3 regions of the Bacillus sp. NEAU-Y102 genome follow, and region 1 is predicted to be linked to each of the others. Evidence: riboswitches for the same ligand, from Rfam matches in the RefSeq annotation. Region 1 holds a riboswitch; each other region holds the start of a gene.
What was found. A riboswitch is a leader RNA that binds a small molecule or an ion and turns the genes downstream of it on or off. The one in region 1 is predicted to bind cyclic di-GMP.
Positions count from the first base shown of each region.

Region 2: it holds a riboswitch for cyclic di-GMP, as region 1 does, so the genes downstream of both, ACYFX0_RS08740 (SpaA isopeptide-forming pilin-related protein) here and ACYFX0_RS11765 (WxL domain-containing protein) in region 1, are expected to answer to the same signal.
Region 3: it holds a riboswitch for cyclic di-GMP, as region 1 does, so the genes downstream of both, ACYFX0_RS22230 (methyl-accepting chemotaxis protein) here and ACYFX0_RS11765 (WxL domain-containing protein) in region 1, are expected to answer to the same signal.

Region 1 covers NZ_JBTWFK010000003.1:448,414-451,701, forward strand. Annotated here, with positions in the region: gene ACYFX0_RS11765 (WxL domain-containing protein) at 1-1,360, opposite strand, end outside; cyclic di-GMP riboswitch class I at 1,513-1,601, opposite strand; cyclic di-GMP riboswitch class I at 1,669-1,757, opposite strand; cyclic di-GMP riboswitch class I at 1,826-1,914, opposite strand; gene ACYFX0_RS11770 (ATP-binding protein) at 2,181-3,288, opposite strand, start outside.
Region 2 covers NZ_JBTWFK010000002.1:448,655-451,942, reverse strand. Annotated here, with positions in the region: gene ACYFX0_RS08750 (hypothetical protein) at 1-38, shown strand, start outside; gene ACYFX0_RS08745 (TetR/AcrR family transcriptional regulator) at 490-1,026, shown strand; cyclic di-GMP riboswitch class I at 1,199-1,291, shown strand; gene ACYFX0_RS08740 (SpaA isopeptide-forming pilin-related protein) at 1,352-3,288, shown strand, end outside.
Region 3 covers NZ_JBTWFK010000009.1:109,102-112,389, forward strand. Annotated here, with positions in the region: gene ACYFX0_RS22225 (anaerobic C4-dicarboxylate transporter family protein) at 1-920, opposite strand, end outside; cyclic di-GMP riboswitch class I at 1,202-1,286, shown strand; gene ACYFX0_RS22230 (methyl-accepting chemotaxis protein) at 1,421-3,163, shown strand.

The DNA of each region.
Region 1 (3,288 bases):
CTTCTGGAGTAGCTACTGGGCCTGCTGTTCCAGAAAACTCTATTTTATTATTCCCTTTGTCTTGATACCTAATTGAACTCGTATCATACACGTATAAATTCGTTAAATGACTACCATCATTACGTAACGTTACATTTTTATAACTATTTATCCTTTTGAAATTCCACATTGCCGTTAATGGTACTTTTTTACTTGTTCCGTGTTCATAAAATTCAAAGGAAGCATTATAAGTTTGGCCTGACCTTCCGTTCCCATATAATTGTAAAAAGTTTTTTGCATCACCTTTAGTTATTGGTGTTTTAACATCTACAGATGAAGCTGTCATAGAGTGAATATTAATACGGACATCAATCCATTTCCCTTGATATTCACCAGCTTTTTTTACTAATACGTACTGTTCTCTATTTGAATTTCTAAATGTATATTGACTTTGACCAGTTCTGTCATTGCTACTACCCTTTACCTCATATGTTACTTGTGGGCTCCAAACAAATCTAAAAGCATATTTACCCGGGATAGAAGGCCCTTCACCTGTTCTATTATTTATTACCTTTACATTTGGATATCTAAGAATACTTGTAACAGGACTAGCAGCTAGTAGAGATTGGCTCTTTAATACCTTCTCAGCTTGAATAGCAGGTAATTCCTGATTATTTTCGTTTACCTTATTGCTCTCTTTTAATTCATTTTCCTTTGATACGAGTTCTTCATTAACCTTTTCTTTCTCTAAAGTCTTCGTTTCTTTTGGAACTTCAGCATTAGTAGGATTTATTTCTTGTTTTTTATTTTCTTCCGATACTTTTACTTTTTCATTTTTTTTTTTCACAACTTCCTCTGAAGCCTTTGGATTTTCATCAGAAATAGCTACATTTAAAGCCTCTTTTTTCTCTACAACATGTAGAGAAGGAGATTCAATTTTCTTTTCATTCCCTTCAAACTTCACTATCGGTTCAAATTTGTACTCTCCAGCTTTTTTCATTTGAATGACTACATATACGTCACCGATAGAATTACTTTGTTCATTCTTTTCAATTTTTACAATGTGATCTTCTGTTACTGAAATGTTTTGAATCGCTTTATTATTTTCATTCATTTTTTTCGTTTCTTCTTCATTAAAGAGCTGTTCATTAGATAATTTCAGCTCGATATTAGCATCTTGTTTATTTGTATTTGTAATCTTTAATACTACATTTTCATCAACTTTTATTTCTTGTTTATCCATATGAACGATTAAACGTCCTTGCTCGTCATTTGTAACCGCATAAACTTTCGTTGCAGAGTAGTCTAGCACACCAACTTGTGTAAATAATATTCCTCCAGCGAGAAGTATACGCCCAAATTTCCCTATTTGATTTTGCAATATACTTCCCTCCCTCGCTTTTTATGTACCGAATATTCTGAACATTAAATGTATTAATCGACTAAATTTACAATCATAATGTGTATTCTGAAAAAATAAAAAGCCTGGTTGCCTTTTCGATTTTCATATATCACAACATGTGTGAAAATCCAAACTGCAACCAGACTATCATAGTAATTTTCATTACCTTAGACTCTTAGCTTTGCGACCTATCCTTTCGAACAGTGTGCCTATTTATTTTTTTTGAGACAACAAAAAGTCCAGTTGCCTCTTCGATTTTCATACACACAACTATGTGTGAAAATCCAAACTGCAACCAGACTATCATAGTAATTTTTATTACCTTAGACTCTTAGCTTTGCGACCTATTCTTTCGAACAGTGTGCCCATTTATTTTTTTTTGAGAAAACAAAAAGTCCAGTTGCCTCTTCGATTTTCATACATACAACTATGTGTGAAAATCCAAACTGCAACCAGACTATCATAGTAATTTTCATTACTTTAGACTCTTAGCTTTGCGACCTATCCTTTCGAATAGTGTGCCAAATATAGGAATTTATTTATCGTGTTTTGAATATACCATTAAAACCCAAAAAAGAAAATAGTTTTTTTAGAAAAAAATAATTAATTTTTATAGTCTAAATTCCCCCCGGAAAATCCATAATGAAAACTTTCAAAAAACATTTTGATATTAAAAACACATCATACATTCTTTATAGATAAAGTGAAACTTTAATCAGCCCTCACCAATCGGGCTGCCCGGCAAATAGCGGGATAAAATAAAAAAACATCACTTCCAAATAAGTGATGTTTTTTGTAGTTAATGCAGTGGTAACATAACCTCAACCGTCGTTCCAGCCCCAACTTCACTTTCAAAACTCATTTTACCGTTGTGATCTTTAATAATTTTTTCTGTAACTACTAAACCTAGACCAGTTCCTGTTTCTTTCGTTGTATAAAAGGCTTCGTTTAACTTTGGAATTTTATCTTTCGGAATGCCGCATCCCTCATCTTTCACTTGAACGATGATTCCTTCTTTTACAGTAACTTTAATCGTAATTGTTCCGCCAACTGACATTGCTTCAATTGCATTTTTAATTAAATTAAAAAAGACCTGTTTTAATCGTTTTTCATCACATGTAATTGATGGTAAGTCTTTACTGTAAATACCTTGTATGTGGACTCCTTGTTTTAAAGCAGGCTTTTCCATAACTCGAATAACATAAGAGATAATTTCTTGTATGTTATGAGTTTCTGATTCTAGTGATTTAGATTTCTCAAATCCACTAAGTTCTGTAGCAATTATATGAATCCGATCTACTTCTTGTTTCATAATATCACTATAAATTTTATCCTCTGGATGCTTGTCTGCTTGTTTATTCACAAGTTTTTTTAAGTTTGCTAAAGGTCTTCTAATCTTATAACCAATAACCGTTGCCATCTTTCCAACAGCTGCTAGTTTTTCTGTTTGTTTTATTTCTTTGTCCATCATCTCAAGCGTACGAACGTAAGACTGAACCCTCAAAAATATAATCCAACATATAATAGTAAATACACTATATAATGCCATTGGGATTAAAACGAGAGAAGATTGAATAATGATTCCTGTAAAAGCGTACTTCCCGACAAGTATCGCTGGAACTAACCAGAAATATCTTTTATTCACAAAGATTGGTGCAAACAAAATAAAAAATACTTCTACTATATTTCCACCGTCAAATTCCGCATCGCTACCATAATAAATCATAATGTTGTGGATACAATCTAATACATTATAGCCAATTAGAATAATATACTTTACCGCAAAAACATTCTTCCATTTCATAAAGTATATTCCAATGCAAAACAATACTACCATCAAAAAGTAAAGCCATAAACCTAAACCATCTTCAAACTTTCCTACGCCTTCTTGCTCTCCCGCGATTAAA
Region 2 (3,288 bases), on a different contig from region 1:
GTCGGAATATATGGGAAAACAAGTTAATAATGGAGTGACAAAATGAAATACACCTGTCCATGTTGCGGATATAAAGTTTCACTTTATTGGATCAGTTAGAAAACCGACTAGTGAAGATGTGAAGGATGCTAGTTGGCCGCGAATTTGTTAAGTAAAATGTTATTACTCGATTCGATGGGAGTAATAACATTTTTTATTTAATGCTGAAAGAATTACTGCCGTCTTATAAAGTAATAAGGAGGACTACATCGGTAAATTTTATTGATGGATATATTAGGAATGAATACAAAAGTATAGATGTATAGTCGACTTTGTGTATTTAATGTTATCATATTGAATGATATGGAAATTTTTAATAGAATAAGTAACTAAAAATTCAAAGGTAATGAAGCTTTTGTTGTATAAAGAAAATACTTAGTAGTAATCAACAATATTAAAAATAAGATTCGTATTTATATAAATTTAGTAGAAATGGGGTTTTAAAAAGGAATGAGTATCAGCATAACGCGGCAAAAGATTTTGGCGGCCGCTTCTCAAATTGTGCAATGTAAAGGGGTTGCTAAATTAACCTTAGAAGCAGTGGCAAAAGAGGCGGGTGTAAGTAAAGGTGGATTATTGTATCACTTTGCAAATAAAGAAGCTTTAATAGAAGGTATGATAGTCAGAGGGATAGAGGATTATGAGGGCGCTATTTACAATAAAGTAGCGGAAGACTCAGAGAGGAAAGGGAGATGGGTTCGCTCTTTTGTAGAGGAAAGATTAAGTAATGAGAGAAGAACAGAAGAGTTGTCTAGTAGTATGATGGCAGCATTCATGTTAAAACCTGAATTACTTGAGCCATTACAACAATCATTTCAGCAACTGCAAAAGAATATAGAAAACGATGAGATAGATTCAGTTTGTGCAACAATTATTAGATTAGCAGCAGATGGATTATGGTATTCGGAATATTTAGGGGTTGGCAGACTAAGCCCCGAGTTAAGAGAAAAAGTGATTCAAGCTCTTATTGATAATTCGTATAAATAGAATATACGAACTATATAATGCGAAAACAATTCACCATTACTTATTTAATGTAGTGGTGAATTGTTTTTTTTATTAGAAAAATAGAACAATTTTATAGAGTATTGAATTATAACCGTCCAGACGGTATAGTAATATTTGGTTTAAGAGGAAAATGAAACAAAAAAAGAATAAAAGATATTTTTAGCACACTATTCGAAAGGATAGGCCGCAAAGCTTAGAGTCTACGGTAATACATATTGGTTACTAAGATCGTCTGGTTGCACATTTTTGATGCAACCGGACGGTCTTTTTTTGTTATATAAATATAAAAAAATAGGAGGGAACTATGCAAATGAAAAGTACTAAAAGGCATATTTCAATGGTTTCATTAGTTTTTCTAGTATTATTTTCAGTGCTGAATGTGTGGGCTCCAGTTATTCAAGCTGCTGTGATGAAAAGTCCAGTGGACGAAATTAATATTTCCCGTACTGATGGCACGACATCTGAACCGTATCAAGCCTCAGATGGTATGAAAGTAGAAGTGAAGTGGTCAGCTAAAGAAAAAATAAAAAGTGGAGATCAATTCACAATTGATATGCCAAAAGAGTTTCGAAAAGACCTTATGAATATGAGTTTTCCTTTAAAAGATGCTGAAGGAAAAACAGTTGGTACATGTGAGATGAAAAAGGGTCTATTAACGTGTACTATGGGTGATTACGTAGAAGGAAAGAATAACATTAAAGGCTCTTTATTCGTAGAATTCTACTTTGGTCTAGAAGCATATGATGGTGTTAAAGAAATTCCATTAGAATTTAACGTTGATGGTCAAATCGTCAATAAAGAAGTAAGTGTAAATAATACGACAGAGAGACCGAAGCCACAGCCCAATACGGAAAATTTATTGAAATGGGGTTCTTATAATCAAGAAGATCCTTCAATTGCTGATTGGCTTGTATACGTAAATGCAACTGGAACAGAAATGCAAGATCTTAAATTAACAGATACATTAGGACCTGGGCATGAGTTAATTACAGACAGCGTAGTATTAGAAGAGGCTGTATTTGAAGATGGTTATGCACCAACAAATATTAAGCCAGCAGATTTATCTAACATTAAAATAAATGCAACGAAGACTGGATTTACAATTGAGTTTCCAGACAGTTCAAAAGGTTATATTTTAAGATATAAAACAAAGGTTACAAATCCTGCTGCAAAGCCTCATAAAAATACTGTGAAATTAGAAGGTAAAAATATTAAAACTGAAGAAAAAGTAGGACAAGTATTTGTAAGTGGTGGAGGAGGATCCGGTTCAGGTGACAATAATCCACCTAGCATTGAAAAAAATATAGTTGATGAGAATGGCAAGCTTGTAGAGAATGAGCAGTTAACACAAATGGATCAAGTTATTCAATACCAAGTTGGTACACATATACCGAACGATCCTCCTAAATACACATCTATGGTAATTAGTGATGATTTAGAAGATGTTTTAGAAGTATTAGAGGCAAAAGTGTATGATCAAAATGGCCAAGATATTACTTCTAAAGGAACGTTAAATATAGATAAACAAAGAAGTGAAGTAACATTTACTTTTGGTGAGAGTTTTGACTATAAGTCATATGAAGACCAGATAATCAATCTCAGTATCAAGGCGAAAATAAAAAATAATGCAGACTTATCTTCTTACGTAGATAAGAAGATTCCTAATAAAGCGGAATTGCATTTTGATGATAAAACATTAACATCAAAAGAAGTAACTATTACGCCGCCTGAAGCTCCAAAAGATGGTACAGTATTGATTCATAAAACAGATTCTGAGAATCCGAATAAAGGGTTAAAAGGTGCCGAATTTGAAGTTCGAAATAGTGCAAATGAAGTTGTTGCAAAACTAAAAACGGACGAAAAAGGTTTTTCAGTACCTCAAACTTTAGCTCCTGGGACGTATAAAATTTATGAAACAGTAGCACCAGAAGGATATCAAAAATTAACAAGCCCAGTAGAGGTTACACTTCAAGCTGGAGAAACAAAAACAATTGAAATTAAAAATACTATGCAAAAGGGTCAAATTGAAGTAAAGAAAATTGATTCGGAAAATGGTGAAAAACCATTGGAAAATGCAGAGTTTGATATAGTAAAAGACGGTGTAGTAGTCGAACATATTGTTACAGATAAAGATGGTAAGGCAATCTCTAAACCGTTAGCACCAGGAAAATATATTTTAAAAGAAACAAAAGCACCTGAAGGCTACCAATTAAAAGAAACAGAGTTCGAAGTAAATGTAAC
Region 3 (3,288 bases), on a different contig from region 1:
ATACCGAAAATAGCAACAACTGCTGTTGCTCCTGCTTTAAAGACGTTACCAGACACAATGCTTTCTACATTTGGTTTACAGAAAATAATAATAAGAGCCGCGATAGTTAACATAACCATCTCAATTGTGTTCGGCATGGAAAGACGGGCTAACTTCCCATCAACTATCCATCCTGGACGAAGTGCTTCAAATGAACCAAGAAGTACAACAAGGAAGGTTCCTACAAGGAAAAGGATAACTGATAATTTTGCGCCCTTTACACCTACAAATTCTTTTTTCTCTTCAAGCTTAGGAATCATTCCTTCTTTTAATCGTTTTAAGTATTCAGGGTCTTCATTTAATTCTTTTCCCATCTTACTAGCAACGAATGCTGCTAACATACAAGCAATGAAAGTAGAAGGAATACTCACTTTTAAAATATCTAATAAAGTGATTTTATAGTCAGCTAACATTGCTAAAAGAGCAACTGTGGCAGCTGAAATTGGGCTAGCTGTAATTGCTTGTTGAGAAGCGATTACGGCAATCGACATTGGGCGTTCCGGTCTAATCCCTGATTCACGAGAGACTTCTGCAATAACAGGAAGTACAGAATAGGCAACGTGACCAGTACCTGCACATAGTGTGAATAAATAAGTAACAATTGGAGCAAAAAAAGTAATACGCTTTGGATTTTTTCGTAATGCTTTTTCAGCTAGGTGAACAAGATAGTCCATTCCTCCAGCAGCTTGCAAAGCACCAGCGGCTGTAATTACTGCCAAAATCATAAGCATTACATCGATAGGAGGCGCGGTCGGTTGTAAGTGGAAGACAAAAACGAGTATTGCCATACCAACTCCACCCATTACTCCTAAACCAACTCCGCCTAGGCGTGCACCAATAAAAATACAGAGTAACAAGGTAAGAAATTGTAGCCAAAACATGATAAACTACCTCCGAAATTCATTAGTTAAGATATATTCGAATAGTTTAATTTGAATGAAAATTAAATAAATACCCGAAGAAATCCTTGTTATTTATACATTTTTTATTATATAACACAAAAAAAGTAACATTCACGTACTTTTTGAAATTATTTCGAAAAAGCAATTCTTTAAAAATTTGTATTTATATCTCTAAATAAGTAGACATTTTGATTTATATGTTGTAACCTTTGATAGAGAATATATGATTCTCATAGAACTCCCATATCGTTCAACTCGTTCAGCGAGAAAGGCAAACTGATGGAAACATGAGGACGCAAAACTACAGGAGCTAAGGTCGAAAGGCTATGCTAGCCAGTTACCGGACGGATAGGGTTGGTCTTGGCCAATGCTTTTACATTGGCTTTTTTTTATTCTCGAACATATTGAGAAACATCTTTAAACAAAATATTCATATATTTTGTTTTTTTATTTAGTATCATTAAGGAAGGTGGATATTAATGAAAAAATATTGGCATAAGTTATCGTTCCTTCAAAAGAACGTCTTATTAACCGTATTAGTTATTTTGACACTTGTTGGAAGTATGGGCGCGTTAAGTTTCAACATGTTTCAAAATAGTATGATGTCTTTATTTGAAAGACAGTCTATTGAAACAGGAGAAATAGTGTTGAAAAAATTGGATGTAGAATTAGTTAGAGACATGGCGAAAGATCCTACAGCCGAAAAAGTGAAAAAAGAAAAGTTAACAGAGAAATTAGATGAAGTGTCAAAAGAATTGAAAAGTGTTGGACAAACGTATGTTACAGGAGCAAAACCGAATGAAAAGCGGGAATTACAACTCGTTGGTTTGACTACAGAGTTAACAAATGCATTCCCTATAAAGCCGGGAGATTATTATGAACAACCCGCTCATTGGATGAAGGCATACGATAAGGTCATTGATACGAAAAAGGCCCAAATGACAGAAGTATATGAAGATGAAATAGGTTCGTGGGTGACAATATTAGAACCAATTACAGATGGAGAAAACAATATTGTTGCAATTATTGCGGCTGACTTAGATGCTTCCATTGTTCCTATTACAAAAGAGAAGTTTATGATACAGGGCTTACTCTTTATCATTATTTCATTAGCAATTGCGACTATTACTCAATTCTTTATCGTGCGTCACTCGCTAGCTCCATTAAAAGATTTACGAGAAGGATTACGTAAAATTGGTGAAGGTGATTTAAGTATTAAATTAAAAGAAAGACCAGATGATATTGGAATTATTAATGTTTATTTCAATAACACGATTGAAAAATTTAAAGGGATTATAGATAAAGTAAGGCAAACTGCTGAGCAAGTTTCTTCTTCTTCACAAGAATTGTCGGCGAGTACAGAGGAAAACAGTATGGCAGTTCAAGAGATTGCAAGTTCTATTGAAGGTTTAAGAGTAGGGGCACAGTCTCAAAAAACTTCAGTACAACAATGTTTAGGAATTGTACATGGAATGGAAGATAAGGTAGAAGAGATAACTGGGGCTGCAAAACAAGTTGCGGTTGCTTCTGAAGGTATGGAGCAACATTCAATTGAAGGTAATGAAGTGATTGGACAAATTATTAATCAAATGAGTTTAATCCAAAATGCAGTACAGGATTTATCTTCCATCATTTATTCGTTAGAAACAAGGTCAAAAGAAATTAGTGATATCGTAACTGTAATTACAGGTATTTCAAATCAAACAAATTTATTAGCTTTAAATGCTTCTATTGAGGCTTCACGTGCTGGAGCAGCTGGAAGAGGGTTTGCAGTTGTTGCTGATGAAGTACGAAAATTAGCAGAACAAACTGAAGCGTCTGCAAAAGATATAGCGAAATTAATTGGTGAAACACAAGCTGAGACAGAAGATGCTGTAGTTTCAATGCAAAAAGGTTCAAAAGAAGTAGAAACTGGAATTTCACTTGTTCAAAGTAGTGGAGATTTCTTTGAAAAAATTTCAAAATCAGCGCAATCTGTTACAGATCAAGTAAAAGCTGTCTCTGGTAATTCGAGTGACATTTTACAAAATAGCCAGAATATTGTTCAAGTCGTAAATGAATTATCACATATTGCAAATACTTATGCCAACAGCAGTAGTAATGTTGAAGAAAGCATGAAAGAGCAAGAAATATCAGTACAAGATATTGCAGAATTAGCGACTTCTTTAAGTTGGCTTTCTCAGGAATTACAAGAGCTAATTGGTGAGTTTAAAAGTGAATAAGAAGAAAGATCAATTCTAATCGAAGGGGGATCCCCCCTTTGATTATGAATTGAACTAATTTGCCCGTTAATAAGGGATGAAAAAGGTGTGAATTTTCACACCTTTATTATATTTGAGAGAGGAAT